Regions from separate parts of the Cupriavidus sp. 291-E7 genome, predicted to be linked through region 2. Evidence: predicted binding sites of a transcription regulator. Region 2 holds the regulator's gene; each other region holds the start of a gene.
What was found. Region 2 encodes HrcA, which represses chaperone genes, less so after heat shock. Its sites were predicted from a motif close to TTAGCACTCNNNNNNNNNGAGTGCTAA; they were not measured.
Positions count from the first base shown of each region.

Region 1 (10,224 bases), on a different contig from region 2:
TGACGCGGGCCTCCTGCGGGTGGAATGGGGTCGGCGGATGCCGGCTGATCTTGCGCGGTGTTGCGCGGCGGGCCATCGCGCAGTGCCACCACGGCCGCGGCCAGCATGCGCCGGCCACGCGCCAGGCGTGACATCACGGTGCCGACCGGGATGTCGACGATCCGCGCAATATCGCGATAGTGCAGTTCCTCAAGCTCACGCAACACCAGTACCTCCCGAAATACCACCGGCAACTGCTCCAGCGCGGCGTGTACCAGGCGCACGTCTTCCTCGCGCAGCAGCCACTGCTCCGGGTCGCCCGGCGCGCCGTGCCAATCGGGCAGGTCGATATCGGCCTGCGACTCGTCATAGCCGGTTTCCGCGGCGGCCTTGCGCTTCTGCCACGTGGTGAACCACGTGTTGCGCACGATGGCCAGCAGCCAGGGCCGTGGCTGGTCTCCGCGGAAACTGGCGAACAGCCGGAACGCGCGCAGAAAGGCCTCCTGCACCACGTCGTCGGCATCGCCCGTATTGCCGCAAAGCCAGCGGGCAAGGTTGTACGCGGCGTCCAGGTGCGGCAGCACCAGGGCGTCGAATCGGCGGCGCATATTGGCGGCGTCCAAGTCAGTCCTCGAGGGGCGGATCGGCAGGGCACTGCATCATGGGGCGTCTCCCTTGTATTACCGGCGCTGCGCCGATTCTATTCCCGCAGGATTCAATCCGCCAATGGTGTTCTCCCTCCCCCACACGCGGAAGGTGGGGCGCCGTCCATCGGGAATAAATCCGGTGCGGCGCCGGTATGACAGACACCATCCAACCAATGGAGACGGTCATGAATGGAAACTGGAGCCGGCGCGACATCCTGCGCCTAGCGGGCGCGGCCGGCGGCGCCGTATGCGCTTCGGCATTGCCCGGCTGGGCGGCCACCCGCGACGAGGATTTCGTCTTCGTCCAACTGTCCGATGCGCATTGGGGCTTTGAAGGGCCACCCAATCCCGATGCGCGCGGTACCTTGCCCAAGGCAGTGGCGGCGGTCAACGCATTGCCACAGCCGCCGGATTTCGTGATGTTCACGGGCGACCTGACGCATACCACCGACGACCCGGCGGAGCGCCGCCGCCGCATGCGCGAGTTCCGCGACATCATCGCGCCGCTGCGGGCCGGCGCCGTCCACCTGATGCCCGGCGAACACGATGCGAGCCTGGACAACGGCGCCGCTTATCAGGAGTTGTTCGGCCCCACGCACTACACGTTCGACCACAAGGGCCTGCATGCGATCGTGCTCGACAACGTGTCCGACCCCGGCGGACAGGTGGGCGACGCGCAGCTCGCATGGCTGGCCGCCGATCTTGCAAAGCAGCCGCGCGATGCACGCATCGTCGTATTCACGCACCGGCCGCTGTTCGATCTCTATCCACAATGGGACTGGGCCACGCGCGACGGTGCCAAGGTGATCGATCAGTTGATGCCGTACCGCAACGTCACCGTGTTCTACGGGCATATCCACCAGGAACACCACCGCATGACCGGCCATATCGCGCACCACGCGGCACGCTCGCTGATGTTTCCACTGCCTCCGGCCGGGTCGCAGCCGCGCCGGCTCCCCGTGCCGTGGGACGCCGCGCATCCGTATCAGGGACTGGGCTGGAGGGAGGTGAACGCGACGGCAACGCCGGGCAAGGACGCGTTCCGGCTGGCCGAGCAGCCGGTGACCGGGAGGGGATGACGCCATGCCAACCGTGAACCGGCGCAAGTTGCTGGGCCTGATACTGATCGCCGCTATGACGCCCATGCTGGGCGCCGCCGCGCCGCGCGTGATTCCGATGCGCGCGCGGCGCTTTGTCTTTATCCCCGACCGGATTTCGCTCAAGCCTGGCGAGACGGTGGTGCTGGCGATCACGGCGGAGGACGTGATCATGGGGTTTTCGGCGCCCGACTTTGCCGTGCGGGCTGACGTGCCGCCGGGCAAGGCCGTGGAGGTGCGGCTGACCGCGCCGAAGCGGCGGGGCAGCTATGCCTTCCTGTGCGACATCTTCTGCGGCTCGGGCCACGAGAGCATGGGCGGCACGATCGAGGTGGCCTAGCCGGGGCGGCCGCCGCGCCCGGCGCGCCTGACGCCGGGTGTGCAGCCGCGCCACACTCTCCCGATCCCCCGATTCGACGGGCGTATGACCGTCTTATTTGAGCGTACGATGGCGGTGCATTGAGGCATCATCGGGCTTGCGGCCAATACCTTTCAGGCGGACACCATGGAAACCCAGGAAAGCACCTTGACCCTTGCATTGCTGACGGTGCCGGCCCGCGCGGCCATCTGCCGCGCGCTGCTGGCGGCGGGCGAGGATGGCCTGCCGGCCATCGTGCTGGCCGAGGCGTCGGGCGTGACGCTGCGCCGCGCGGCCCACCACTTCCAGGAGATGGTCCAGGCCGAGGTGCTGGCGCTCGCCATCCGGGATCACCAGGTCTGCTATATCCTCAAGGCCCGTCGCGCCGTGCGCGAGGCGCTCGAATACGTCGATCGCAGCGGCCTCAACTAGCAGTGCCTTTCCGGGCGCTTTTTTGACTGCGCCGGTCAACTGGCCGGCGGGGTTCTCCGTTCATCCAGCGTGGCCCGCGTCCCTTGCGCGTCGCGCCTCGCATCAGGAATCCCAACCGTGAAACTCGCAAACCGGATCGTCACGCTGCCGCTGTGGGCGATCCTGTACTTCGTATTCGGCTACGCATCCCACAAGATCAATGGGCCGTTTGCCGCGACCGGCTATATCTGGCTGCCCGCCGGGGTGACCGTGGCCGCGTTCATGCTGGCGCCGGCGCGCCGCTGGATTGGGTTGTCCCTGGCGTTCCTGGTCGCGCAGATGCTGCTTGGCGTGGTCGAAGGACGCGATCCGTTCCGCATGCTGCTGTTCTCGCTGGACGAGATCGGCTTTGCGGCGGTGGCCGTGGCGCTGGTGCACATGATGCGGTTTTCGCTGGAGGGGCTGGCGTTTCTGCGTGGCCTGCTTGTGGCCGCCGTGGTCAGTAGCGTCGGCGGCGCGGTTTTCGGCGCGGGCTGGTTCTGGCTGTTCATGGATGTGCCGTTCTGGGCCACGGCCAAGGTGTGGGCGGCCGCGGACTTTGTGGGCGTGCTGATCGTGACGCCGGTGTTCGCGGGATGGGGCCGCTTCAGCGCTGCCCGCTCCGGCGGCCGGCGCCGCGGTGAATTCCTGGCCGGCATTGCCGCGCTGCTGGCCGTACTGGTTGCCGTGGCCGCCGTGTTCGACGGCACGCGGCTCGTGCAGCTCTCGCTCGGTGTGGCCTACGCACTGACCTATATTCCGCTGTTTTTTGTGGCAATCGTGGCGCTGCTGCTGGGTGGGCGCGGTGGATCGGTGGCGGTGGCGTTGCTGTCGGCACTGGTGTTGCTCAATACCGCGCAGGGCGATGGCCCGTTTGCAGACACGGCCGTCTATCACGGCTATTCGCTGCTGGTGGCGCAGCTCTATCTGGCGGTGGCGGCGCTGCTGACGCTGCTGATCAGCACGCTGCGCACCGCGCGTGAGCAACTGCACGAGGCGGCCGCCAGCCGGCAGAACGACGTGGAGCTGGCACTGGCGGCCAGCGGCCAGCTCGTCTACAACCTCGATCCGCACAGTGGCCGGTTGCGCTGGAGCGGCAGCGTCGAACAGGCGTTTGGCTTGCCTGAGTCCGCCTTTGCCACGCTCGACGATGTGCTGGCCAGCGTGCATCCCGACGATCGCGCCGAGGTGCGCCGCCGCTGGCTGCGCGAAAGCGACGGCGAAGTGCGCGGCGATCTGACGTTCCGCCTGCTGCTGCCGGCGGGCGCCACCACGACCGTCGTCGACATGAGCGGTCCGCTGCTTGACGGGGACGATACCGTGGCGCTGATTGCCGGTGCCTGGCGCATCGTGGCAAGCCACGATACTGAAGGACGGCGCGCGGCATGACGACCGATCGGGCCCCGCGCGTCGGGGCCTTGCTGATCCACGGCCTTGGCGGTACCCAGTACGATCTGGGGCCGATGCACAAGGTGCTGCGCCGCGGCGGCGTGGAAACGCACGCCGTCACACTGCCGGGCCACGGCGGCACGCCGGAAGACCTGCTGGCCGTGCGGGCCGAGCAGTGGATCGATACGGTCACCGAGGCGTACGACGCGCTGGTGGATCAGTACGACACGTTCCACGTGATCGGCATGTGCATGGGCGCGCTGTTGGCCGTTGCTTTGTGCGACCGGCGGCAGCATCGCAAGGGCCTGCTCGTGGCGCTGTCCGCGCCGGTCTATATCGACGGCTGGTCGACACCGCCTTACCGCTGGCTGCGGCACGTGGTGTACCACCTGCCTGTGCTGCCCACCCGCATCAAGGTGGAAGAGAACGAACCGTTCGGCATCAAGAACGACCTCGTGCGTGCCATCGTCAAGGCCAAGTTCGAACGGGGCGACAATTTCCACTATCGCTGGGTGCCGCTGACTTGCATCCGGCAGGTGGATCGGCTGCGGCGCTGGGTCATCGACGGCGCGCACCGCGTGCCATGCCCGACGCTGGTGGTTCATGCGCGCGAGGACGAGCTGACGTCGGTGCGCTCCGCCGATTTTCTGATGGCCAATGTGCCGCAGGTGCGCGGCGTCGTCGTCGAGAACAGCTATCACATGATCTGCGTCGACAACGATCGTGAGCAGGTCATGGCCAGCGTGGTCGAATTTCTCGGGCTCGATGCCTCGGCCCGCCCCATCCGCGCGCGGCGCGCGGTGGAAGCGCCGATGTCGGCCGAAGCGGTGCAGGCGCTGGTCCGCGACTATCTGGCCGCGCTGACCACCCGTCATTTCGAGGCAATCTATCCGCAGCTGGACCCCGCCATCGTCTGGCGCCATGTGGGCGACCACCCACTGGCCGGCGAGTACGGCGATCGTGACGCCGTGATCGGCCTGTTCGAGCGGCTGTCGCAACTGGCAGGCGAGTCGATCCGTATCGAAGCAGTCGGGGCGCCGCGCATCGACGGCCTGACCGTGGAGGTCGATATCGCCGTGTCCTACCTGCTCGATGGCATGCCAATGCACGGACACGGCGTCCAGACCCTGCAACTGCGCAATGGCCGCATTGCCGCCGTGGAGTACCGTTCGGCGATGTCAGTGGACAACCCGGCCGCGCTGGCCGGCTAGCGATCAGAACACGCGGCCGAGCTGGAGGTAGATGTTCCACACGCCCGCCGGCGCCGCCGCGAATCCGAAATAGAGCGGCCCGATCACGCTGTTGCCGCCAATGAACACACTGGCGCTGGACTTGTACGGGCCGCTGCCGAAATTGCGCCGTCTGAGCCAGACATCGCCCATTTCGAGGCTGGAACCAAAGACCGTGGTGCGCAGGCCCGGCAACGTGAACTCGCGCAGTTCGTTCAGATAGGTCAACCGGCCATACAACAGGTAGTTGCCCGAGAACTGGTCCGGCGCATAGGCCGACAGACGCTGGAATCCGCCCAGCGTGAAGCCCAGCCCGCCGCTGACGCTGTTGTTCGAGCGATGGTCGTTGTAGGTCATCGCTCCCTCGGCGGCCAGGTTCAGCGTGTGGCGGCCATAGCTGCCGGCCCAGAGCGCCTTGGCGTGGACGTCGTCGAAGCTGTTGTCGGTGCCGCCGAACGAGAGCTGGTTCACCGCAAAGAGGTAGTAACCCTTGCGCGGATAGAGCGGGTCGTCGAGCTGGTCGATGGTCAACTGCGCCCGAACGACCGGCTGGCGCACGCTGGCGCTGAAGCGGCCGTTGGGCATGCCGGCCAGCAGATAGTCGGAGTCGTAGCGCACCTGCTGGTAGTTCGCGCCGACGCGGAACTCGCCCAGGCGGCCGATCGGCAGGCCGAGATCGACACCCGCCAGCGCGGTGTCGACACGCACGGCCGTCAGTGGCGTGGCGTTGCGCTTGTCTCCGTTATCCGGATAGATATCGACGTGCTTGCGGCCATATTCCAGATACGGGGCAATGTAGAAGCCCAGCCGGTCGAAGATGGGCTGGCGCAATTCGGTGTGCCACTTGGCCTGGTTGCTGCCCAGCACGATGTCATTGCGCCATTCCAGCCCGCCCTGCGTCAGCCACGGATAGCGATGGCCGAGTTGCAGGTTGAACGCCCCCTTGCCGTCGAACGTCGTCGACAGGCCAAAGCCGAACAGCAGGAACTGCGGCCCCCACGATTTTTCCTGCGCGTCGACCTTGAGCACGGAGCGTCCGTCCCTGGTGATCAGCTCCTGTGTCACGCTTTCGAAATCCCCGCTGGTCGATAGCTGGTCCAGGTCATGGTTGATGGCCGCGGTGTCGTAGCGGTCGCCTTCGCGCACGCGCAGGTATTGCTGCACGTATGAAGCCGGGATGCGGCCCGACGTGTGAATCTCGATCGCATCGACGCGGCGTGGCTCCAGCGTGGCCATGCGCGTGGCACGCGAAGCCACATACTGGTCCCACGCCTCGCGCGGCAGGGCCAGCGCGGCCAGCCGGGGCGCGATGGCTTCGGCCGCGGCATAACCCTTCTGCACGCCGTCGTGGGCGTGCGAGAAATCGGTAAATGACAGCGTGCCGAGATCCGGCTCCAGCAGTACGTCGCGCGGTCCGAGCAGGGCCTTTTGCGTCGCCACGTTCTGATTGGTCAGGATCGTCACCATCTGCTGCGTGACGGCCGCCGGCGAATCGAGATTCGCGGGGTCGTCCAGCGGCGTGGCCACGTTGACGGCGATGACGATGTCGGCGCCCATGTCGCGCGCCATCTGCACGGGCAGGTTGCTGACCAGGCCGCCATCCACCAGCGTGCGCCCATTCACCTTGAATGGCGCGTACAGGCCGGGCACGGCGGCACTCGCGCGTATCGCGTGCGGCAACGAGCCGTGGTCCAGCACCACCGGTGCGCCGGTGGCCAGGTCGGTGGCGATCGTTCGAAACGGGACGGGCAGGCTGTTGAAGTCGACGTCACCGGGCCATGCCGCCGTCCAGTCCTGCAGCAGGGTCAGCAGTTTGTTGCCCTGGACCAGCCCCACCGGCAGCTTGACGCCTTCCTTGCCCAGACCCGCGGAGATGCCGATCGGATACTGGAAGCTGTCCTCGCGCAGCGTCTGCGGCAGTTGCGCGCGCTCGTTGCGGTCGAACACGATGTCGCTGAGGGTCACGCCGGACAGCCGCTTGTCCAGCTCGTCCGCGCCGATGCCGCCCGCATACAGCCCGCCGACCACGGCGCCCATGCTCGTGGCGGCGATGCAGTCCACGGGCACATGCATCCGCTCCAGCGCCTTCAGCACGCCGATATGGGCATATCCGCGCGCGCCGCCGCCCGACAGCACCAGGCCGATGCGTGGCCGTGCGGTTGCGCCGTTTGCGTGGCCGCCGTCACACGCCGCGTGGGCGTGCTGCCAGGGCAGCAGCCCGAGCAGAAACAGACCGAACAGGACAGTCCACCCCGATGGGGCGCGGTGCGGCGCATTGGCTTGGCGAAACATGGCGTGACTTCGGAAGAGGGGGCTTGCAGCGTTGTGGACGGACCCATCTGCGAACGCCGCAACGGGAGTTTTCGTGGACATTTTCGGCGGGAAGTGCCCAAAAGTGGCGAATCGGCAGGCCAGAAACCGGTATTTCATCGCTCTACGGGAAAACCCCCATTCAGGTCTCGTCTTGAAATCGAAATACCCCGTCCCTATAATTAGCACTCGCTGGGGGAGAGTGCTAACAGTCCTTCCCCGCGGTACCCAACCCTGATGGCCGTTGCAGACAACGGCCATTTGTGAATTGAAACTCACTTTTTGTATTTAGGAGTCCGTATGAACCTGCGTCCTCTGCACGACCGTGTGATCGTGAAGCGTCTGGACAATGAAACCAAGACCGCGTCCGGCATCGTGATTCCCGACAATGCAGCCGAGAAGCCGGATCAAGGCGAAGTGCTCGCCATTGGCCCGGGTAAGAAGGATGACAAGGGCAACAACATCGCCCTCGACGTGAAGGTGGGTGACCGCGTGCTGTTCGGCAAGTATGCCGGCCAGGGCGTGAAGGTGGATGGCCAGGAACTGCTGGTCATGCGCGAAGAAGACATCATGGCCGTCGTCAACAAGTAATCGACGCCTGTCTCACCAGACAAAACCCCAGATTCCAGAACGTCCCGCCATGTGCGCGGGGCGTTCGATCCAGATTCGGAGATTCAAGACATGGCAGCAAAAGACGTAGTGTTCGGCGACGCCGCACGTGCCAAGATGGTTGAAGGCGTGAACATTCTCGCCAACGCAGTGAAGGTGACCCTGGGCCCGAAGGGTCGCAACGTGGTGCTGGAGCGCAGCTTCGGCGGCCCGACCGTGACCAAGGACGGCGTGTCCGTGGCCAAGGAAATCGAACTGAAGGACAAGCTGCAGAACATGGGCGCCCAGATGGTCAAGGAAGTGGCTTCCAAGACCAGCGACAACGCCGGTGACGGTACCACCACCGCTACCGTGCTGGCCCAGTCGATCGTCCGCGAAGGCATGAAGTTCGTGGCCGCCGGCATGAACCCGATGGATCTGAAGCGCGGCATCGACAAGGCTGTTGCCTCGGCCGTGGAAGAGCTGAAGAAGCTGAGCAAGCCGACCACGACCAGCAAGGAAATCGCCCAGGTTGGCGCCATCTCGGCCAACAGCGACGCCTCGATTGGTGAGCGCATCGCCGAAGCGATGGACAAGGTCGGCAAGGAAGGCGTGATCACCGTGGAAGACGGCAAGTCGCTGGCCGACGAGCTGGAAGTCGTGGAAGGCATGCAGTTCGACCGCGGCTACCTGTCGCCGTACTTCATCAACAACCCGGAAAAGCAGGTTGTTCAACTGGACAGCCCGTTCGTCCTGCTGTTCGACAAGAAGGTTTCGAACATCCGTGACCTGCTGCCGGTGCTGGAGCAAGTGGCCAAGGCTGGCCGCCCGCTGCTGATCATCGCTGAAGACGTGGAAGGCGAAGCCCTGGCCACGCTGGTGGTGAACAACATCCGTGGCATCCTGAAGACCGCCGCCGTGAAGGCTCCGGGCTTTGGCGACCGCCGCAAGGCCATGCTGGAAGACATCGCCATCCTGACCGGCGGTACCGTGATCGCCGAAGAAATCGGCCTGACGCTGGAAAAGGCTACGCTGCAGGACCTGGGCCAAGCCAAGCGCATCGAGATCGGCAAGGAAAACACCATCATCATCGACGGCGCCGGCGACGCATCGGCGATCGAAGGCCGCGTGAAGCAAATCCGCGCCCAGATCGAAGAAGCGACCTCGGACTACGACCGTGAGAAGCTGCAAGAGCGCGTGGCCAAGCTGGCCGGCGGTGTTGCCGTGATCAAGGTTGGCGCCGCCACCGAAGTCGAAATGAAGGAAAAGAAGGCCCGCGTGGAAGACGCCCTGCACGCCACCCGCGCTGCTGTGGAAGAAGGTATCGTCCCCGGCGGTGGTGTGGCCCTGCTGCGTGCCCGCGCTGCGATCGCTGCTCTGCAAGGCGACAACGCCGACCAGAACGCCGGTATCAAGATCGTGCTGCGCGCGATGGAAGAGCCGCTGCGCCAGATCGTGCTGAACGCTGGTGAAGAAGCCTCGGTCGTGGTTGCCAAGGTCATCGAAGGCAAGGGTAACTACGGTTACAACGCTGCTTCGGGCGAGTACGGCGACCTGGTCGAAATGGGCGTGCTGGATCCGACGAAGGTGACCCGCACCGCGCTGCAGAACGCCGCTTCGGTGGCTTCGCTGATGCTGACGACCGACTGCGCCGTGGCCGAAACGCCGAAGGAAGAGTCGGCTCCGGCAATGCCGGGCGGCATGGGCGGCATGGGCGGCATGGACGGCATGATGTAAATCACGCCGGACTGCTGAGCCAATCAGCCTGTCTGAAAAAACCCCCGAGGGTGCGAACCCTCGGGGGTTTTTGTTTTGTGGCGCGGTGAGGTGCGGTGAGGTGCGGTGTGGCTAGGTGCGGCGCGATGTGGCGTAGCGCGAGGTACCTCGCGCAGGGCGCCGGGCTACGCGTTATACCTCGACGACCTTCCCCCAGTCGAACACCGGATTCTCCGGCGCGCCGGTGCGCCGCGAGATATATCCGCGCGGGTTGCAGACCACACGCGTATCGTCGATCCAATAGTCGAAGCTCGTGTGGGTATGGCCGTGAATCCACAGATCGGCCTGGGCCACCAGGTCGGGCCGCCGTGAAATGAAGCCGGCGGACACGATGTCATGCGCATAGCGCGCATCGAGACTGCCGAGGTCGGGGCCGTGATGGGTGACTACCACGGTCTTGC
Region 1 is NZ_JBYOJV010000004.1:32,380-42,603, reverse strand. Features, by position in the region: gene AC3FLX_RS08790 (RNA polymerase sigma factor) at 1-602, opposite strand, end outside; gene AC3FLX_RS08795 (anti-sigma factor family protein) at 1-1, opposite strand, end outside; gene AC3FLX_RS08785 (metallophosphoesterase family protein) at 779-1,705, shown strand; gene AC3FLX_RS08780 (cupredoxin domain-containing protein) at 1,710-2,063, shown strand; gene AC3FLX_RS08775 (ArsR family transcriptional regulator) at 2,229-2,513, shown strand; gene AC3FLX_RS08770 (MASE1 domain-containing protein) at 2,631-3,920, shown strand; gene AC3FLX_RS08765 (alpha/beta fold hydrolase) at 3,917-5,131, shown strand; gene AC3FLX_RS08760 (patatin-like phospholipase family protein) at 5,135-7,441, opposite strand; gene groES (co-chaperone GroES) at 7,760-8,050, shown strand; gene groL (chaperonin GroEL) at 8,141-9,784, shown strand; gene AC3FLX_RS08745 (metallophosphoesterase) at 9,956-10,224, opposite strand, start outside.
Region 1: groES (co-chaperone GroES) is a predicted target of HrcA. The motif match lies at 7,642-7,668, and genes of this name have one in related genera.

Region 2 (10,224 bases):
CCGAAGACGGTCAGACCAACCCGTTCCTGCACCTGGCGATGCACCTTTCGATTTCCGAACAGGTTTCGATCGACCAGCCACCCGGTATCCGCGCTGCCTACGAGGCCCTGAGCCGCCGGCTCGATTCGCCGCACGCGGCGCAGCACGAGATCATGGAGGCACTGGGCCAGATGCTCTGGAACGCCCAGCGCAATGGCATGCCGCCTGACGGCCAGGCGTACGTCGACGACATCAAACGACGCGCTGCTGGCTGATTTCCACGCCGATCCCGGCACGAATTGGTCGCCCTACGGTCTTCCGTTGCGAACAATTCGTCACAAGGTGCCTTTACAGCACGTGGTAGGCTTCCGCCATCGCTACTTCTGCCACGTCCGCGTCACCGGATCGATGCCGGTTGTGCTTTCGGTGCGGCGTGCCGACGCTCCATGCCTTTCACCGTGCCCTTGCGCGCCGCCTGCCGGTGCGCGGTCGCTCCAGCCTTGTCCGCGTTCGCCGTTTGCGGCGCGCTGCTGACGCCACTCCACGCACATGGCGCCGTGGCGCTACTGCAGCCGCCACGCCAGGTGGACGGAACACGTCCGCTCACGCTGACGGTACTGGTCAGTGCCGATGCGGACACCCGCCGCTACGCAGTCCCGGACACCCTGCAGGTGACGGCCTCGGGCGATCTGGCCGCGCCCATTCGCATCGAACTGAAGCGCGTCGGCAGCGGCCCTGCCGTGCTGAATCTGCGGCCTGGCGAGAATCGCACCATCAGCTACGCGGCCGACTGGCCCGCGAGCCTGCGCGGCCAGGTACGGCTGGACGTGACCGGCATCGATGCCGCCCCGGTCATCGTCTCGCTCAATCGCGCTCCGCTACCAGGAGAAATCCCGGCCGCACCGGTAGCCACCGCGCCGGGCGAAGAAAAACCACCGGTCACGCCGGTGGTCGCCGCACAGGACAAGGCCCCGCCGCCCGCCCCGGCCGATCTGCGCGACGCGCAGCGCCTGTCGTTCAACGAGCCGATGTACATCATGTTCGGCGCCCACGATGGCGCCAACGCCAAGTTCCAGATCAGCTTCAAGTACCGGATTTTCGAAGGCGAAGATCCCAACTCGAAGTCCGTGCTGGACAATCTCTATTTCGCCTACACGCAGTTCTCGCTGTGGGATCTGGCGGGCGACTCGCGCCCGTTCAAGGACACCAACTACCGGCCCAGCCTGTACTACTACCTGTCCGATACGGGCGTGAAGAACAGCGTGCTGAGCCGGCTGTCGATCGCCACCGGCTTCGAACACGAATCGAACGGCCGCGCTGGCGACGATTCGCGCTCTATCAACACGCTGTTCGTGAAGCCGACGATGTACTTCGGCGACCAGACCGACTGGCATTGGCGCGTGGCGCCGAAGGTCTACGCCTACGTGGGCAAGAGCGACAACGAGGACATTGCGCACTACCGCGGCTACGTGGACCTGAACGTCGCCTATGGCAAACCCGATTCCTGGGAATTCGCCGCCACGCTGCGCAAAGGCACCCGCAAGGGCTACGGCAGCGTCGACACGCAGGTCACCTATCCGCTGGCGCGGCTGCTGCCCGGCACCGCCGGATTCCTGATGGCCGGCTTCTTCTACGGGTATGGCGAAAGCCTGCTCTACTACAACCAGAAGACGCCGTGGCAGTTCCGCATCGGCTACGCGCTGTCCCGCTGATTCCAGGCGGTCAGCCAGCCAGCGGCTTGCCTTCGGCCTTGAGCTTCGCGTTGCCCACCGCCGCCGCGAACTGCCCATAGCCATGCCAGCCCGTGGCGCGCCCCAGTTTCTTGCCCTTGTGGAAGAACATGAACACGGGAATCCCATGCAGCCCGAAGCGGCGGCCCACTTCCGGATGCGCGTAGACGTTGGTGTGCAGCCAGCGCAGGTTCAGCGCGCGGAGCTGGTCGGGGTTCGCCAGGATCGCCTTCTTGGCAATCTCGCAGTTGAAGCAGTCCACGCCCCAGAAGAAGACGCAGACCAGGTCGTCTCCGCTGGCGGCAATGGCGGCATCGATCGAGTCGGGGTCCACCGGCTGCATGTCGAGCGCCTCGAATGCACGGTGATCGAGATGGGGTTGTTGCGTATCGGACATCCTGACCCTCCAGAAACAGCAACGCCCGGAGACCTTGCGGCCACCGGGCGTGTTTCAATCCATTACAACCTGACGGTCAGCGCGGCGCCGAAACGGTCACCAGCGCCGGACGCAGCACGCGGTCGGCAATCGTGTAGCCGCGTTGCAGTACCGAGACCACGGTGTTCGGCTCCTGCTCGGACGGCACCATCGAAATGGCCTGATGGCGATGCGGATCGAACTTCTCGCCAACCGGATTCACTTCGACGATCTTGCCGCGCTCGAATGCCGCGGCCAGTTGGCGTGCCGTAAGCTCCACACCTTCGCGCAGCTTTTTCAGGTCGCCGGTGTTGTCGGCCAGGGCGGCCTGCAGGCTGTCCATGACCGGCACGAGGTTGTCGGCAAAACTTTCAATCGCAAACTTGTGCGCCTTGGACACCTCGTCCTGCGAGCGGCGGCGGATGTTCTCGCCTTCTGCCGTGGCGCGCAGGAACATGTCGTAGTGCTCCTTGGCCTTGACTTCCAGCTCGGCCACCTGCTGGGTCAGGCGTGCGATGTCGTCAGCGCCGGCGGCCGCAGCCTCGGGCGCCGGCGCAGCACCGGCATTGGCCGCCTGCTGCGTGTTCGGATCTGGCGTCTGATTCTGTTCTTCCATGTCGATTCGTATCAAAGCTAAAAACACCGGGCCGCGCTGACTGCGGACCGGGGGGTGGATTGGATGCCAATCGGCAAGTCTAGCCGCACATGGCGACACCCTCAGGGTTTTTCAAGGTGTGCGGGTTCAGAGACTCGGAAATACGCCGTTACAAAGGCCTGTTTGATGCAATCTGGTGTTTATTGCTTTGCTGCAACGCAAACACTAAGATTCAATGTAGGAAAAAATGACAAAAATAACGGGAGCAAAGAGGTGGATCATTTTGGTGCATCTTTGGGACGCTTCACCATGCACAAGCTGCCTGTCGTGACGTTATGCCTCGTTGCCGCGTTGTCGGCGATGACGACCTTCATCTGTCTCTCGGACGCGGTTGCCCCGCGCGACACGGAGTATGGCAGCGGTAAGGCCGTATTCAAGCACTACATCGTCCAATACGTCCGATAACCCCTTCTTCCCTTGACCAGCCGAGGCGCTCCGCTCCGGCTGGATTCCTGTTGTTCCTTCGCTGCCTGATCAACTTCTGAAGTCGTCGATACGGCGCCGGTCACGCTTGGTCGGCCGCCCCTGCAGCTGCGCGGCCGGTTCCGGCTGCATGCGCCGCCGGTCCGCTTCCTGCTGGCGCCGGGCCTGGCTTTCCGGCGATTCCTCGTAGGTGCTCTGGGCGATCGGGGCAGCCCCGCGCGATGCCGGCACGCCCTTGACCACCACCTCCCAGCGCTGCTGATGCGCTTCCAGCACCACCATATCGCCCGGCTTCACCTCACGCGAATTCTTGACAGGCTGGCCATTGACGGTCACCCGGCCACGCTCCACCGCATCGGCCGCGAGCGAGCGCGTCTTGAAGAACCGCGCGCACCATAGCCATTTGTCGATGCGCATCCGCGCATCCGCTTCGAAGTCCACTTGCATGCTTCAGTTCCTTCCCATCCTCGCCGCGCCCTGAGCTTTGCTCATGCCGCCGCGCCGCGCGTCTGGGCACGCGTGCGCCGCGCCTCCAACTCATGCGGATGCGGCAAATCGAGCGGCCAGCCCTGCAAATGCTGCAGCGCCATCTCTGCCAAACCCGCGATCCAGGCCTCGGAATCATTCATGCATGGAATGAAATGGAAGTCCTTGCCGCCGGCCACGCGAAATTCGCTCTGCCCTTCCATCGCGATTTCCTCCAGCGTTTCGATGCAATCGGCCGGAAAACCCGGGCAGAACACATCCACGCGGTGCGTGCCCACCTTGCCCAGTTCCACCAGCGTCGGCGCGGTATAGGGCTGCAGCCATTCGGCCTTGCCAAAGCGCGACTGGAACGTCACCTGATACTGGCCCGGCTGAAGCCCCAGCGCCTCGCCGAGCAGCCGCCCGGTCTTCAGGCATTCGCAATGGTACGGATCGCCAAGATCCAGCAGGCGCCGTGGCAGCCCGTGGAAGGACAGGATCAGCTTGTCGCCGGCCGCAAAGTCCGGCACGCCATGCTCGGCCCAATATCGCCGGACCTGCACATTCAACGCCGCGATATATGAGGGATGATCGTGAAAGTGCTTGATCAGGCGCAACTCCGGCTGATTCCGCCAGGCCGACAGCACACGGAACAGCTCGTCGAACGCCGTGGCTGTGGTCGTGCCAGAAAACTGCGGATAGAGCGGCAGCACCAGGATCTGTTCCGTGCCCTGGCGACGCAGCGCTTCCATGACCGATTCGATCGACGGATTGCCGTAGCGCATCGCGCAGGCCACGGTCACGTCGTGCCCCAGCTTGCGCATCAGCAGTTGCAGCGCATGCGCCTGGCGTTCGGTATGCACCAGCAGCGGCGACCCGGTCATATGGGCTTCGCGCAGCCAGATCGATTCGTACTTCATCGCCGACGCGCGCGAGCGGAACGGCAGGATCAGGCCGTACAGGATGGGCAGCCAGGCCAGCCGCGGAATTTCCACCACGCGCGGATCGGACAGGAATGCCTTCAGGTAGCGCCCCACCGCCTTGGGCGTGGGCGCGTCGGGTGTGCCGAGGTTGATCAGCAGGATCGCGGTGCGCGGCGGCTGGCCGTGCTGGTATGCCGGTTCAGGCGAAAACGTCATGAGGATTCCGGTTCGGATGCCGGGGCGCTGGCAATCGGGGATTCAATCGGCCAAACCATCTGGAAATGTTGGCCGGCCGGCTGGGGCGGCCAATACTGGACAGACACCGGCAGCGCATCAGGAGTTCTGGCTCAGTGCGCTCGACAGCAGTCTTGCCGTGATGTCGACAATCGGGATCACGCGCTCGTAGGCCATGCGCGTGGGGCCGATCACTCCGAGCGTCCCCACGATCTGGCCGTCCACTTCATAGGGCGCCGTAATCACGGCCATATCTTCGATCGGCACAAGCTGGCTCTCGCCGCCGATGAAGATCTGCACGCCCTGCGCGTGGCTGGACACGTCCAGCAGCTGCAGCAGGCTGGTCTTGTGCTCGAACACGTCGAACAGTCGGCGCAGCTTGTCCATGCTCGACGACAGGTCTTCCACCTCCAGCAGCCGGCGCTCGCCCGAGATCACCACCTGCTCGGTGTTGTCCTCGGCCATCGCGCTGCTGCCGGCCTCCACGGCGGCCTGCATCAGCGACGACATATCGCGCCGCAGCGCCTGCAGCTCGCCGCGCAGGTGGTCGCGCACGGCGTTGAAACTCATTCCCGCGTAGTGCGTGTTGAAGAAGTTGGCGGCCTCGATCAACTGGGCCGGCGTGTAGGCCAGCTCGGTCTGGATGATGCGGTTCTGGACGTCGCCTTCCGGGCTGACGATGATCAGCAGGATGCGCTTGTCGGACAGCCGCATGAATTCCACCTGCCGGAACGACTGGGCGCGCCGTGGCGTCATCACCACGCCGGCAAAGCGCGACAGGTTGGACAGCGTGTGCGCCGCCGCCGTGATCATCCGTTGCGGGCCCAGCTGCTGGCTCGCCATCTGGCCCTGGATCTGGTCCGTCAGGCCGGCCAGTTCGGCACTCAGCCCCGGCGGGCCTTCGAGCGGGCGGGCCGTCAGCATCGTGTCGACGAACAGCCGGTACCCGCGAGGCGTGGGAATGCGGCCAGCCGACGTATGCGGGCTGGCGATGAACCCCATTTCCTCGAGGTCGGACATCACATTGCGAATGGTGGCCGGCGACAGGTCCAGACCCGAGTACTTCGACAGGGTCCGCGAGCCCACCGGCTGTCCTTCGGCGATGTACCGCTCGATCAGGGTCTTGAGAAGCGTTTTCGAACGTTCGTCCATGATGTCGGGATTTTAATCAAATCTGGGCAGTTAGGGCGTCAAGGCCGTCATTCGCGCGTCGGCGGGGACTATCCGGGGGAAGCTGGCAATGGCCATGCCGGTATGTTCTAATCCCGCCATGTCTGCCCCCTCAAAGCCCAGCGCCCCGCGCGCGCCGTTCAAGACTGTTGCCCTGGTGGGCAGGCACTCGACCGCCGGGATCGAAGGCCCGCTCGAGGAGCTTGCGTCCTGTATATCCCGTAACGGGCAGGACGTGGTGTTCGAGCGCGAAACCGCGCAGGCCACCGGCCTGACCGGCTACCCGGTACTGACGCCCGACGAGATCGGGCGGGACGCCGACGTGGCCGTGGTGCTCGGCGGTGACGGCACGCTGCTGGGCCTGGCCCGCCAACTGGCCGGCCACGACGTTCCCGTGATCGGCGTCAACCACGGCCGGCTGGGCTTCATGACCGACATCCCGCTCGAGGACGTCACCACGACACTGCCCGAAATGCTGGCCGGCCGGTACGAAGCCGAATCGCGCATGTTGCTGGAATCAAGCGTGATCCGCGACGATGCGGTGATTTTTTCGGCGTTGGCATTCAACGACGTGGTGGTCAACCGGTCCGGCATCTCGGGCATGGTCGAACTGGCCGTCTCGGTCGATGGCCACTTCATGTACAACCAGCGTTCGGACGGCCTGATCGTGTCCACGCCCACCGGCTCCACCGCTTATGCGCTGGCCGCGGGCGGCCCGATCCTGCATCCCACGCTTTCTGGCCTGGTGCTGGTGCCGATCGCCCCGCATGCGTTGTCGAACCGGCCGATCGTGCTGCCGCACGACGCCGAGGTCACGATCGAGGTAGCCAGCGCGCGCGATGTCAGCGTCAACTTCGACATGCAGTCGCTGGCGTCGCTGCTGCCCGGCGACCGGATCGTCGTGCGCCGCTCGGCCAAGACGATCAACCTGCTGCACCCGGTGGGCTACAACTACTACGCCACGCTGCGCAAGAAGCTGCACTGGCACGAGTACCCGACCGAAGACAACCGGCTCTGAGCCATCCACTTTCCCGCCTGACGCCACCTACGGTCCAAGATGCTGCGCAGCCTGTCCATCCGCGATTTCGTCATCGTCGATACGCTCGATCTCGACTTCACAAGCGGTTTCACCGTGTTCACCGGCGAAACCGGCGCGGGCAAGTCGATCCTGATCGACGCGCTGGCACTGGTGCTGGGTGAACGCGCCGACGCCGGCGTGGTGCGCGAAGGCGCGGCACGCGCCAGCATCAGCGCCACCTTCCATACGCATGCCGCGCTGGACGCCTGGCTCGAGGAACGCGAACTGGCCGGCGACGATGACACGGTGCTGCTGCGCCGGACCGTCGATGCATCGGGCCGCAGCAAGGCCTTCATCAACGGCGCCGCGGCCACGCTGGCGCAATTGCGCGAAGTGGGCGACCAGCTCGTCGACATCCACGGTCAGCACGCGCACCAGCAGCTGCTGCGGCCCGATGCGCAGCGCCAGTTGTTCGACGCCCATGCCGGCCTGACCGAGCAGGCCGGCGCCGTGGCCGAGGCGTGGCGCGCGTGGCGTGTGTGCGTCAAGCAGCGCGAGGCGGTTGAGCACCAGTCGCGCGAGATGCAGCTCGAACGTGAACGGCTGGAATGGCAGGTCGGCGAACTGGAAAAGCTGGCCCCGCAGCCCGGCGAGTGGGAAGAGATCCAGTCCGAATACAACCGGCTGTCGCATGCCGCCGGCCTGATCGACGGCAGCCGCGCCGCGCTCGACGCGCTGTCGGAATCCGATGGCGCCGTGGCGTCGGTACTGAACGGCGTCGTGCACCGGCTGCAGCAGCTGGCCGATGTCGACCCCGCGCTGCGCGACGTGCTGGCCGCGCTGGAACCGGCGCTGGTGCAGGTCGACGAAGCCGCGCATACGCTGAACCGCTACGTCGACCGGCTCGAACTCGACCCCGAACGGCTGCAGGCCGTGGAAGAGCGCATGCAGGCACTGCACGCCACGGCGCGCAAGTACCGGCTGCCGCCGGAGCAGCTGGCCGACGAACTGCTGGCCCGCAAGCAGCAGCTGGACGACCTGCAGGCCGCGCAGGACATCAACAAGGTGCTGGCCCGCGAGGCCGCGTCCCGCGCCGCCTATCTGACGCTGGCCCAGCATCTGTCGGCCGCGCGCAAGGTCGCCGCCGACGCACTGTCCGCCGCCGTGACCGACGCCATGCAAGGGTTGTCGATGGCGGGCGGCACGTTCGCGGTGGCACTGAACCCGCTGGACGAAGGCCAGAGCCACGGCTTGGAGCAGGTGGAATTCCTGGTCGCCGGCCACGCCGGCGTCACCGCGCGTCCGCTGGCGCGCGTGGCATCGGGCGGCGAACTCGCGCGTATCAGCCTGGCGATCTCCGTGATTACCAGCGAAGCCGCGCCCACGCCGACGCTGATCTTCGACGAGGTCGATACCGGCATCGGCGGCGCCGTGGCCGAAGTGGTTGGCCGCCGGCTGCAGGAACTCGGCCGTTCGCGCCAGGTGCTGTGCGTCACGCACCTGCCGCAGGTTGCCGCGCAGGCCGGCACCCATCTGCTGGTCAGCAAGGAAAGCAAGGCCGACAAGACAGGCGCGGTCACGCGCTCGCGCATCCGCGTGCTCGACACCGAAGGCCGCGTCAATGAAACGGCGCGAATGCTCGGCGGCGCCACGGTGACTGCCACAACCATGCAACATGCCGAAGAGATGCTCGCGCAGGGCGCCCGCGCGGCCGGTCTGGCAGCCAACGCCGCGCATGCCCCTGCCGAGGGCGGCGGCAAAAAGCCGCGCCGCGCGGCAGGCTGAGCGGCGCCCACGATCACTGGAACAGGAGTTTCAACCGATGAAACATGGCAAGCTGCCATTGCCCGGCCATCCCAGGTCATACAGGATGGCTCGCCGCGCGACCGCGTCCGCGATTGCCGCGTTGGCCCTGACTGCCCTGACCGCGGTGTCGGGATGCGCGTCGGAATCAACGTCGTTCGCGCCGCCGCGCGGCAGCATTACCGATGACCGTGCCATTGGCGACATCCTCGTCAAGTTCGCGCCGCCCGAGGTGACGGCGTCCGAGGAGGCCGGCAAGCTGCTGGCCGAGGTCAAGGGACCGGTGCGCTATATGGTCAAGCGGCCGATGTCTGGCGGCGTCTGGCTGGTGACGGCCGTGACCGCGTCCGCCGACGTGACGCTGGACCAGGCCGTGGCCACGCTGCAGGCCGCGCCGCGCGTGGAGTCGGCCACGCCCGATCGTTTGCTGCGGCCGCATCGCACCATGCCGGACAGCCGCGACATGCCGAAGTCGTAACGTACGGGTCAACTGGCCGGGTCAAAAAGCCAAGCAGGTCATCGGGCAACTCATCAGCCGTAGCAGTTTGCATCACCAGAACTCCACAGGAGCACAGATGCCGCGTCTCAAGCTGAACTTTCGCCACCGGTCGGGGCTGCCAGCGCTGCTGATCGTCTTCGGATCGCTACTGGGTCTCGCCCCCGCCGCACAGGCAGACACGTCCGCCACGGCACGACAGGCGCCGGTCTACACGGGCAACTACATCGTGCGCTGGCGCGACGGCAGCCAGACCGTCGACACCAGCGCCGACACCTCGCGCATGAAGCGCGTGGAGTCGAACACCGGGCTTACGCTGTCGGTCAAGCGGCCGATGGCCAATGCCATGCAGTTGCTGACGGTGAAGGACAACCGCGGCGACGATCCGGAAGCGGTAGCCAAGCGGCTGCGCGAAGATCCGCGCGTGGCCGACGCGGTGCCAGACCGCTGGCTGCGGTTGCACGACACCGTGCCGAACGACCCCGATTTCGTGAATCAGGTCTACATGAATGCCCCGGCGACGGTGCCGGGCGGCGCCAACCTGCCGCGCGCATGGGATCGTTCGCGTGGCAGCAGCGGCATCGTGATCGCCGTGGTCGACACCGGCTACCTGCCGCACCCCGACCTGGCCGGCCGGCTCGTGGCGGGCTATGACTTCATATCGACGACCACGGTATCGGTCGACGGCGATGGCCGCGACAGCGACCCGACCGATCCGGGCGACTTCGTACCCTCCGGCTCGACATGCCCGGATGGCAGCGGCGCAAGCAACAGCACCTGGCACGGCACGCGCGTGGCGAGCGTGCTCGGTGCATCGACCAACAATGCCTCGGATATCGCCGGTGTCGACTGGAACGCGCGCATCCAGCCGGTGCGCGTATCGGGCCGCTGCGGCGCCCTGCTCTCCGATACC
Region 2 is NZ_JBYOJV010000013.1:149,186-159,409, forward strand. Features, by position in the region: gene AC3FLX_RS22450 (DUF1841 family protein) at 1-254, shown strand, start outside; gene AC3FLX_RS22455 (phospholipase A) at 426-1,691, shown strand; gene AC3FLX_RS22460 (thioredoxin family protein) at 1,702-2,106, opposite strand; gene grpE (nucleotide exchange factor GrpE) at 2,183-2,740, opposite strand; gene AC3FLX_RS22470 (hypothetical protein) at 2,906-3,184, shown strand; gene AC3FLX_RS22475 (RNA-binding S4 domain-containing protein) at 3,254-3,649, opposite strand; gene hemH (ferrochelatase) at 3,691-4,806, opposite strand; gene hrcA (heat-inducible transcriptional repressor HrcA) at 4,924-5,976, opposite strand; gene AC3FLX_RS22490 (NAD kinase) at 6,095-7,012, shown strand; gene recN (DNA repair protein RecN) at 7,052-8,797, shown strand; gene AC3FLX_RS22500 (hypothetical protein) at 8,835-9,293, shown strand; gene mprA (MprA protease, GlyGly-CTERM protein-sorting domain-containing form) at 9,391-10,224, shown strand, end outside.

Region 3 (10,224 bases), on a different contig from region 2:
GTGGTGGTGCTGGGATGGCGCCGCGCCCGGCGCGAAGCCGCCTGATGTGGTTTCAGGCAGTGGCAACCGAATAATCGAACGATGAACGCACAGACTCCTTCCATGCCGCAGCAAGACCCTTCGGCCACGCCCGACCCCCGCATCGACGCGCGCACGCGCCGCGGCCGCCTGCAGATGTTGATGCTGCTGCTGGTGTGCGCGTCGCCGGTGCTGTTTTCCTATTTCACGTACTACGTGATCAAGCCCACCGGCGGTTCGACGAACTACGGCGCGCTGGTGGACCCACAGCGCCCGATGCCTGCGGTGCAACTGGTGGACGAGCGCGGCGAGGCGGTGCCGCTGACGGCCATGCGCGGCAAATGGCTGATGCTGATGACCGATCCTTCCGCCTGCGACGAAGCCTGCGCGCGGAAGCTGTTCACGATGCGGCAGATTCGCGCGGGCCAGGGCGAGGGCCGCGAACGGATCGTGCCGGTCTGGCTGATCCAGGACACAGGCAAGGTGGACGACCGGCTCGTTGACGCCTACAACGAACCCTATGCTGGTGTGCGCTTCCTGCGCATGGATCGCGCGGCCATCGCGGAATGGCTGCCGGCCGGGCAGGACGCGCGCGTCGAGGACACGATCTTTCTGGTCGATCCACTCGGCAACCTGATGATGCGCTGGCCGAAAGACCCCGACCCGAAGAAGGTGAGCAGCGATCTCAAGAAGCTGCTCAAGTATTCGCGCATCGGCTGAAGCTGAAGCTGACCCGCCGACCGATTGAAACCTTTTGAATTCCTGGCTGTACCGAAATGCTGCTCCAGCTCGCCATCATCGGCATCCTGATCGCCCTGCTGCCACTGTCCTATGTGATGGTGCGCGGCAGCCGTGACAAATACCGCAAGCTCGTGTGGATTACGGCGTTCCTGACGCTCGACCTGATCATGTTCGGCAGTTTCACGCGCCTGACCGATTCCGGCCTGGGCTGCCCGGACTGGCCCGGCTGCTATGGCCATTCGAACCCGCACGCCGCCCTGGAGCCGATCCGCGCCGCCGAAACCGCGCTGCCGAGTGGCCCGGTGACACTGGTCAAGGCGTGGATCGAGATGATCCATCGCTATTTTGCGATGGCGGTGGGCGTGCTGATCATTTCGCTGATGGTGCTGGCCTGGGTCAAGCGGCGGGAACTGAAGCAGTCGCCGTGGTTTGCCACGGGCGTGTTCGTGCTGGTGTGCGTGCAAGGCGCGTTCGGCATGCTCACGGTGACGATGAAGCTGCAGCCGATCATCGTAGTCACGCACCTGCTGCTGGCCATGCTGTTGCTGGCTTCGCTGATCTGGCTTGGCTCGCGCAACGACATGCCGCACGCCGTGGCGCCCCAGGCGGCGTCGCTGCGCTGGGCGGGCCTGATTGGCATCGCGCTGCTGGTGATCCAGATATTCCTTGGCGGCTGGGTGAGCACCAACTATGCGGTGCTGGCCTGTACCGATTTCCCGCTGTGCAATGGCCAGGTGGTGCCCGAGATGGACTTCCGCCACGGTTTCACGCTGTGGCGCCAGCTTGGTATGACGGCCGATGGCGACTACATTCCGCATGCCGCGCTGGTGGCCATCCACTGGGTGCACCGCGGGTTCGCTTTCGTGGTGCTTGGCTACCTGCTCTGGTTCGGCCTGCGCGCCCGCAAGCTGGAAGGGTTGTCGCGTCACGGCAAGTGGCTGCTGGCCGTGCTGGCGCTACAACTCGCCACGGGCATGTCCAACATCGTGTTCGACTGGCCGCTGGTGGCGGCGGTAGCACATAACGGCGGAGCAGCCCTGTTGCTGATGCTGTTGCTCCGTCTCAACTACAATATTGGCCTCGCGACCCGCTCCGCCGGCGCCGCCGCCCAACCCGCGATTGCGGCGCGCGCCACATGAAGGACAAGATGCCCCCCGTGGTTACCGCTACTCACCCCCATTCCTCCGTGGGCCGATTACGTCATCTGGCCCGACAATATGCCGCACTGACCAAGCCGCGCGTGACGCAGCTGGCGGTGTTCTGCTCCGTCATCGGCATGTTCCTGGCCACGCCGGGCATGGTGCCCTGGTCGGTCCTGATCGGCGGCGCCGCCGGTATCTGGCTGCTGGCCGGCGCGGCCTTTGCCATCAATTGCCTGGTGGAACAAAAGATCGATGCGCTGATGCGTCGCACGGCCTGGCGCCCATCGGCCACGGGCGAGATCACCACCACGCAGACGCTGATCTTCTCGGCCATCCTGGGCGGCAGCGGCATGTGGCTGCTGCACGTGTTCGCCAATGACCTGACGATGTGGCTGACGTTTGCGACGTTCCTGGGCTACGCGGTGGTCTACACGATCCTGCTGAAGCCGGCCACGCCGCAGAACATCGTGATCGGCGGCCTGTCCGGCGCCATGCCTCCCGCGCTGGGCTGGGCGGCCGTGGCCGGCACGGTGCCGGCCGAGGCCTGGTTCCTGGTGCTGATCATCTTCACGTGGACGCCGCCGCACTTCTGGGCCCTGGCGCTCTATCGCCGCGCCGACTACGCCAAGTCCGGCCTGCCGATGCTGCCGATCACGCACGGCGAGCGCTACACGCTGCTGCACATCCTGCTGTACACGCTGGTGATGATCGCGGCGACGCTGCTGCCGTTCGTCTATGGCATGAGCGGCTACATCTATCTGGCCGCGGCGCTTGGCCTGGGCCTGGTGTTCCTGGGTTACGCCTGGAAGCTGTTCCGCAATTACTCGGACCAACTGGCCCAGCGCACCTTCCGCTATTCGATCCTGTATCTGTCGCTGCTGTTCGCGGCGCTGCTGGTGGATCACTACTTCAAGTTCGTGCCGCAGGTCTGATGCACCTGCCTGCGGCATCTTGCCGCGCCCGCGAGCCATCGTCGATGTGATCGGCGATACTTTCGGGCGTACCCCGTTCCCTTCGTTTCGACGCATGCCGAATTCCGCCCAAGGCTTTCTAGCCACGTTCCGCCGCTTCTGCCTGCTGGTTCTCTGTGTCACGCTCCTGGCCGCCTGCGGTCAGCCGAAGCCTTCGTTCAAGAACGTCGATATTTCGGGCGCCAGTGATTTCGGCAAGGACTTCGCCCTTCAGGACCCCACGGGCAAAACCCGCACGCTGGGTGACTTCAAAGGCAAGGTGGTCCTGATGTTCTTCGGCTACACCCATTGCCCGGACGTCTGCCCAACCACGATGGTCGAGCTCAAGCAGGTGATGGACCAGATGGGGCCGGATGCCGACAAGGTGCAGGTCCTGTTTGTCACCGTGGACCCGGACCGCGACACGGCGGCGCTGATGGCGCAATATGTGCCGGCCTTCGATGCCCGCTTCCTGGGCCTGCGCCCGGCTGACGAGGCGGCACTCAAGAAGGTCACCAAGGACTTCAAGGTGTACTACGCCAAGGTCCCCGGTTCGTCGCCGAACAACTACACGATGGATCACTCGGCAGGCAGCTACGTATTTGACCAGAGCGGCCAGCTGCGCCTGTTCATCCGTCACGGCCAGGGTCCGGAGCCGATCGCTCACGACCTGAAGGCGCTGATGTCCTGACGCGGGGCGCGCAGGAAACAAAAAGGCCGGTCAATCGACCGGCCTTTTGCTTTGGCGGGGTGTGGATCAGGCGAATGCCGCCAGCGCACCCTTCATCTTCTTCATGGCCGCGGCCTCGATCTGCCGGATCCGCTCGGCGGACACGCCGAATTCGTCAGCCAGCTCGTGCAGCGTGGACCCGCCCGAACCGTCGTCGTTGACGTCCAGCCAGCGCGCCTCGATGATGCGGCGGCTGCGCGGATCGAGCTTGCCCAGCGCTTCTTCCAGGCCCTCGACCTGCAGGCGGTCGTGGCGCTTGGCTTCGATCACCTTGGTCGGCTCGTTATGGTTGTCCGCCAGGTAGGCGATGGGGGCGAATTCCTCTTCGCCGTCGTCGACCTGGCCTTCCAGCGCCATGTCACCGCCCGCCATGCGGGTTTCCATCTCCATCACCTCTTCGGGCTTCACGTTGAGCTCGCGCGCAACGGCTTCCACCTGCTCGGGGGTGAAGGTATGCAGACCCTGCTTGTGGCTGCGCAGGTTGAAGAACAGCTTGCGCTGCGCCTTGGTCGTGGCGACCTTGACCATGCGCCAGTTCTTCAGCACATATTCGTGGATCTCGGCTTTGATCCAGTGCATCGCGTACGACACCAGGCGCACGCCTTGTTCCGGGTCGAAGCGCTTCACGGCCTTCATCAGGCCGATATTGCCCTCCTGGATCAGGTCGGCGTGCGGCAGGCCGTAGCCCAGATACTGGCGGGCGATCGACACCACGAGACGCAGGTGAGACATCACCAGGCGACGCGCGGCATCGACGGATTCGTGATCGCGCAAATCGCGTGCGAGACTCAGCTCTTCCTCGGGGGTGAGCATCGGGACACGATGCACCGCCTGGATGTAGCTTTCCAGATTGCCCAGCGTGCCCGGGAAAGTCAGCGCCAGGCTGTTCGCGGTAGCGTTCTGGGGCGCCGTTGGCAGACGGCGAGAAACTTGGGTTTGATCGGCAGACAGAACTGCGTTCACTATGACTCCTTTCGCATCCGGCGGTGGGTTGCCGGTGTGTCCCGGAAGGACACCGCATTGCAACGCATATTAGCACTCGAACCGGACGAGTGCTAAGTTAGAGAACTTATGGGGTTGATAGTTCAGCCCGATTGCATCCTCTTTTGTAATAGCCATCGATTCGGATCTCTGGCCGGCCGAATCCAGCACCGGCAAGGCCTTGCGGGCAGTCGCCCATCTGGCAAGAAGATTAGAGAGAAGGATGGTCAATCGGTTTCCGACCAATTCACTGTAATTTCGGGATGGTGAATTGCGGGATTCGCTACACTGAAGTTGTTTTCCAGCCGCATTGCACCATTCCTCGGAGACGTTTCCATGTCTGCTATCGAACACTTGCTGAAGCCCCATGTGCGGGACCTCGGCGAGTTCACCGTACGCCGCCTGCTGCCGGCCGCCACGACCCAGACCGTCGGCCCGTTCATCTTTTTCGACCATATGGGTCCGGTGGTAATGGCGCCGGGACAAGGCATGGATGTGCGCCCGCATCCGCATATCGGCCTGGCTACCGTGACCTATCTCTTCGAAGGCGCGATCATGCATCGGGACAGCCTCGGGAGCGAACAGGTCATCCGGCCCGGCGATGTGAACTGGATGACGGCTGGCACCGGCATCGTCCACTCCGAGCGCACGCCCGACGATCTGCGCGAGGCAGGGCCCCGTGTTCACGGCATCCAGACCTGGGTGGCGCTGCCCAAGGCGCATGAGAACGATCCGCCATCCTTCCACCATCACCCGGGCGCCACGCTGCCCAAGCTGGAGCTGCCGGGCGTGCGGATGACGGTGATTGCCGGCGACGCCTTTGGCGCCGAGTCCCCGGTTCGTGTGTATAGCCGGACGCTCTACGTCGCCATCGAGATGGACGCCGGCAGCAGCCTCGTGATTCCGGCCGATCATGTTCAGCGCGGCATCTACCCGGTGGACGGCAATCTGGAAATGGATGGGGAAACGCTGCCGGCCGAGCATCTGGTGGTGCTGACGCCCGGCGAGCCGGTCACCATCACGGCGACGATGCCGTCGCGCGTGATGCTGCTCGGCGGCGACCCTACTGACGGACGCCGGTTCATCTTCTGGAACTTCGTGGCCAGCAGCAAGGAGGCCATCGAGGAAGCCAGCCAGCGCTGGCAGGACGACAAATTCCCTCACGTGCCCGGCGAAACCGAGCGGAGTCCGCTGCCGGTGCGGCGTTAAGCCGCAGCTCAGAGCGGGCTGGCCCAGGCCACGCGAGTGGCTTGTTGCAGACACTCCTTGATCGTGGCGATCTGGGTCGCGATGGGCGCGGGTACGGCTTCCGTGCCATCGAGCACCTTCCGGATCCAGGCCGCCGTCTCGGCCACATCGGTGCCGGCAGGCAACGCCGGAACCTCGGCGATCGATCCGCCCACCGGGTCCACCATCGTGCGCTGGTGGCCGTCGTGCAGCCAGTCGATGCGCGTGCTGCGGCGCGCGTCCGCGACGACTTCGCCTTCCGTGCCGCGTCCAAGCAGCACGTTGGCCGGCTCATGCGAGAAGTAATCGGTCAGCGTTTCCCGATATTCGGGGTGCGTGTAGCTGTACAGGCGCAACGCCTCGGCGGGCGTATGGCCGCCCACCGGCTGAAGCATCTTCACGATCGTGTGTGAGGAGTTGCGCAGGCCGATGATCGACCGCTTCTCGAGCAACGCGGACAGCGCGGGCGACAGCACGTCCACGGGCAGCACGGCCAGCGGGTTCGATGCCGCGCGCAGCTGGTCCTGCGCCGCCTGCGTGGTATCGCACAGCGGCACGCCCAGCGCCTCGAACAGGGCGATGCTGGTGACCCGGCCCTGGAATCCGCGTACGCCATGCACCAGCGTCGGCACGCCGTCGCGCGCCAGCAGCATCGCCAGCAGCGGCACCAGGTTGGGTTGCTTGCGCGCGCCGTTGTAGCTGGGGATCACCACCACGGGCTTGTCGGGCGGCGCGGCCAGCGGCTGGCAATGCAGGTGCGCGGCTTCGAGCATCCCCGCCAGTTCGTGCGGGGCTTCACCCTTGATGCGGTACGCCATCAGCACGGCGCCCAGTTCGATATCGGAAACGCGGCCGGCCAGCATGGCGTCGAACAACGCCTGCGCGTCCTCGCGCGGCAACGCACGGGCGCCGTTGACGCCGCGCCCGATTTCCTTGATGTACTTTGCCGCCGAAAAAGGCGAATCTGCTGCAGTGGTCATGGTGACTGCCGGAATCGTGGGGTTGGGGTTCATGATAGCCCCACGATTCCGTCGGCGAAAGGCTCAGGCAGCCTCTTGCAGCGCCGGGTTGCGCTGCTTGCGGTACAGGAAGTCCAGCACCGCGGTGCGGCACGCATGGTAGGTCTTGTCGTCCGCCAGCGCCACGCGGTCGCGCGGGCGCGCGATGCCGACGCTCAGGATCTCGCCGATCGTGGCCGCGGGGCCGTTGGTCATCATGACGATGCGGTCGGCCAACAGCACGGCTTCGTCCACGTCATGCGTGACCATGACCACGGTGCTCTTCGTACGGGCGACGATCTTGATGAGTTCGTCCTGAAGGTGCGCGCGAGTCAGTGCATCGAGCGCGCCGAACGGTTCATCCATCAGCAGCACCTTCGGCTGCATCGCCAGCGCCCGGGCGATACCCACGCGCTGTTTCATCCCGCCCGATATCTCGTGCGGATACTTGGACTCGGCATGCGTCAGACCCACCAGTGCCAGGGTGTCATGCGTGCGGGCCTTCAACTGTGCCTTGCTTTCCGCCGCACCGAACACGCGCTCCACGCCCAGGTGGACGTTCTCGAAGCACGTGAGCCAGGGCAGCAGCGAGTGGTTTTGAAACACCACGGCACGCTCCGGCCCGGGTCCGGCAATCTCGCGCCCCGCGCAGATCAGGGCGCCGGCGGTGGGCATGGTCAGGCCGGCGATCAGGTTCAGCAGCGTGGACTTGCCGCAGCCCGAATGCCCGATCAGCGTGATGAACTCTCCTTCGGCAATCGACAGGTTGATGTCGCGCAGCGCCACGAACGGCCCCTTGCGCGTCTTGAACGTCTGGCCGACGTTTTCGATGCTGACGAACTTTTCCATCCTGGGACTCCGTTCAGGTATTGCCGTAGCTGAAGCGGCGCGCCAGGGCCAGCAGCAGGTGCTCCAGCACCAGGCCCACCACGCCGATGATGAAAATGGCGATGACGATGTGTTCGACCTTGAGGTTGTTCCACTCGTCCCACAGCCAGAAACCGATGCCGGTGCCGCCCGTCAGCATCTCGGCGGCCACGATCACCAGCCACGCGGTGCCGATGGAAAGCCGCACACCGGTCAGCATGTACGGCAGCACCGCCGGGAACAGCACGCTGCGGAAGATCTTCCATTCGGACAGATCGAGCACGCGCGCCACGTTGAGGTAGTCCTGCGGCACCCGTGTCACGCCCACGGCGGTGTTGATGATCATCGGCCAGATCGAGCAGATGAAGATGGCCCAGATGGCAGCCGGGTTGGCGGCCTTGAACAGCAGCAGGCCGATGGGCAGCCAGGCCAGCGGCGACACCGGCCGCAGCAGGCTGATCACCGGCGCGGCCATCGCGTTCAGGAACGCGAAGCGCCCGAGCAGAAAGCCCGCCGGAATGCCGATCACCGCCGCCAGGCCGAAGCCGGCCGCCACGCGCGCCAGCGATGCCAGCACGTTCCAGCCGATACCCTGATCGTTCGGACCATTGCGATAGAACGGATCGGAAAACAGCGGCACGGCGGCATTCCATGTGACACCTGGCGTGGGCAGCGCGGGAATCAGCGTGGCGATGCCGTGCCAGACCAGCAGGAACAGCACGAAGCCGGCCAGTGGCGGCACGCATTTGTGAACGATGGCGGCAATGGCCTCACGCCGTGCCGCCTGCTGTGCCTGGGCGGCAATCTCCCGCGCGCGGCGGCGCGTATGTTCCTTGGCTTCGGAATCGATGGCATCTGCATCCACGGCAGCACCTTTCGGAGAAGTTGGGGCGATGGCATTCACGGCAAGCTCCTTTCGGAAGAGCGATGAGACGGGCTATGGGGTCAGAGGGCGTTCGCCTTGATCTTGAAGCCGTCGGCGTAGGCCTTCGGGTCCTTGGTGGCATCCCAGGTCACGCCATCGATCAGCTTCGCGGTACGGAAGTCGCTCTTGGGCAGCGGCACCTGCGCGGCGGCGGCCGCCTGCTTGAACACGTCGATGCGGTTCACCTGCTTGGCCACGGCCAGGTAGTCGGGATGGTCCTTCAGCAGGCCCCAGCGCTTCTGCTGCGTCAGGAACCACATGCCGTCCGACAGGAACGGGTAGTTGGCCAGGCCGTCCTGGTAGAACTTCATCGAATCGGGGTCGTCCCAGGTCTTGCCCAGGCCGTTGGTATAGCGGCCCAGCATGCGATCCAGGATGATGTCCATGTCGGTGTTGACGTAGGACTTGGCCGCGATGGTCTCGGCGGTCTTGCGGCGGTTCGACGCCGATGCGTCGATGAACTTCGACGCTTCCAGGATGGCCGCCACCATCGCGCGCGCCGTGTTCGGATTCTTCTGGACGAACTCGGACGTCGTGCCGAGTACCTTCTCGGGGTGATCCTTCCAGATGGCTTGAGTGGTTTCGGCCGTGAAGCCGATCTTGTCGGCGATGGCACGCGCGCCCCACGGTTCGCCGACGCAGAAGCCGTCCATGTTGCCCACGCGCATGTTGGCCACCATCTGCGGTGGCGGCACGGTGATCGCCTTGGCGTCCTGCATCGGATTGATGCCGTTGGCGGCCAGCCAGTAGTAGAGCCACATCGCGTGCGTGCCGGTGGGGAAGGTCTGGGCGAACACGTACTCGCGCTTTTCCCGCGTCATCAGCGCCTTCAGGCTGGCGCCGTCCTTGACGCCCTTTTCCGCCAGCTTCTGCGACAGCGTGATGGCCTGGCCGTTGTGGTTCAGATTCATCAGCACGGCCATGTCCTTCTTCGGCCCGCCGATGCCGAGCTGCACGCCATAGACCAGGCCGTAGAGCACGTGCGCGGCATCGAGTTCGCCATTGACGAGTTTGTCGCGCACGGCGGCCCACGACGCTTCCTTGCTCGGCGTGATCTTGATGCCGTACTTCTTGTCCAGGCCCAGCGTCGATGCCATGACGACCGACGCGCAGTCGGTCAGCGGAATGAAGCCGATCTTGACCTCGGTCTTTTCGGGGGCGTCGGAGCCGGCGGCCCAGGCACCGCTGCGCACCAGCGGGTCCACCAGCGTCATCACGCTGGCGCCGGCAATGGTGGCCAGCGCGCGGCGGCGGCCGTGGCTGGCGGGCGCGTGGTCGGCGGCGGCGTTGTCGGCGACGTTGGGCTTGGCAATCTTGAGGCGAGAGGGCATTGCGATGGCTCCGAGAAGAAAAAAGGCGCCCTGACCGCAGCCCCGTCTTCATCAGAAGCCGGAGGTGCGGTGCAGGACGCCGTTGTCCGATGCCGCGCGTGCCGTCGTTGGCTCGCGTGCACACGTGTTGTGGGTTGATGCCGGGTGATGCCGGCCGTCGTTGGCCTTGCCGTGGATAACGCAAGCCCCATGCCATGCTCGTTGCGGTGCACAAATTTCCCGGCGCGCGCGCGTTTTCCCCATCTGGATGCGCGGACGCATGCGGACGGTGCATGAAGCAGGCATGCGGCGCACACGGCGGCCGGCCTGGCGTT
Region 3 is NZ_JBYOJV010000005.1:306,053-316,276, forward strand. Features, by position in the region: gene AC3FLX_RS11860 (SURF1 family protein) at 1-45, shown strand, start outside; gene AC3FLX_RS11865 (SCO family protein) at 82-738, shown strand; gene AC3FLX_RS11870 (COX15/CtaA family protein) at 795-1,898, shown strand; gene cyoE (heme o synthase) at 1,907-2,833, shown strand; gene AC3FLX_RS11880 (SCO family protein) at 2,928-3,542, shown strand; gene rpoH (RNA polymerase sigma factor RpoH) at 3,609-4,544, opposite strand; gene AC3FLX_RS11890 (pirin family protein) at 4,899-5,771, shown strand; gene ybiB (DNA-binding protein YbiB) at 5,780-6,769, opposite strand; gene AC3FLX_RS11900 (ABC transporter ATP-binding protein) at 6,833-7,636, opposite strand; gene ntrB (nitrate ABC transporter permease) at 7,650-8,558, opposite strand; gene AC3FLX_RS11910 (CmpA/NrtA family ABC transporter substrate-binding protein) at 8,600-9,910, opposite strand.
Region 3: rpoH (RNA polymerase sigma factor RpoH) is a predicted target of HrcA. The motif match lies at 4,614-4,640, and genes of this name have one in related genera.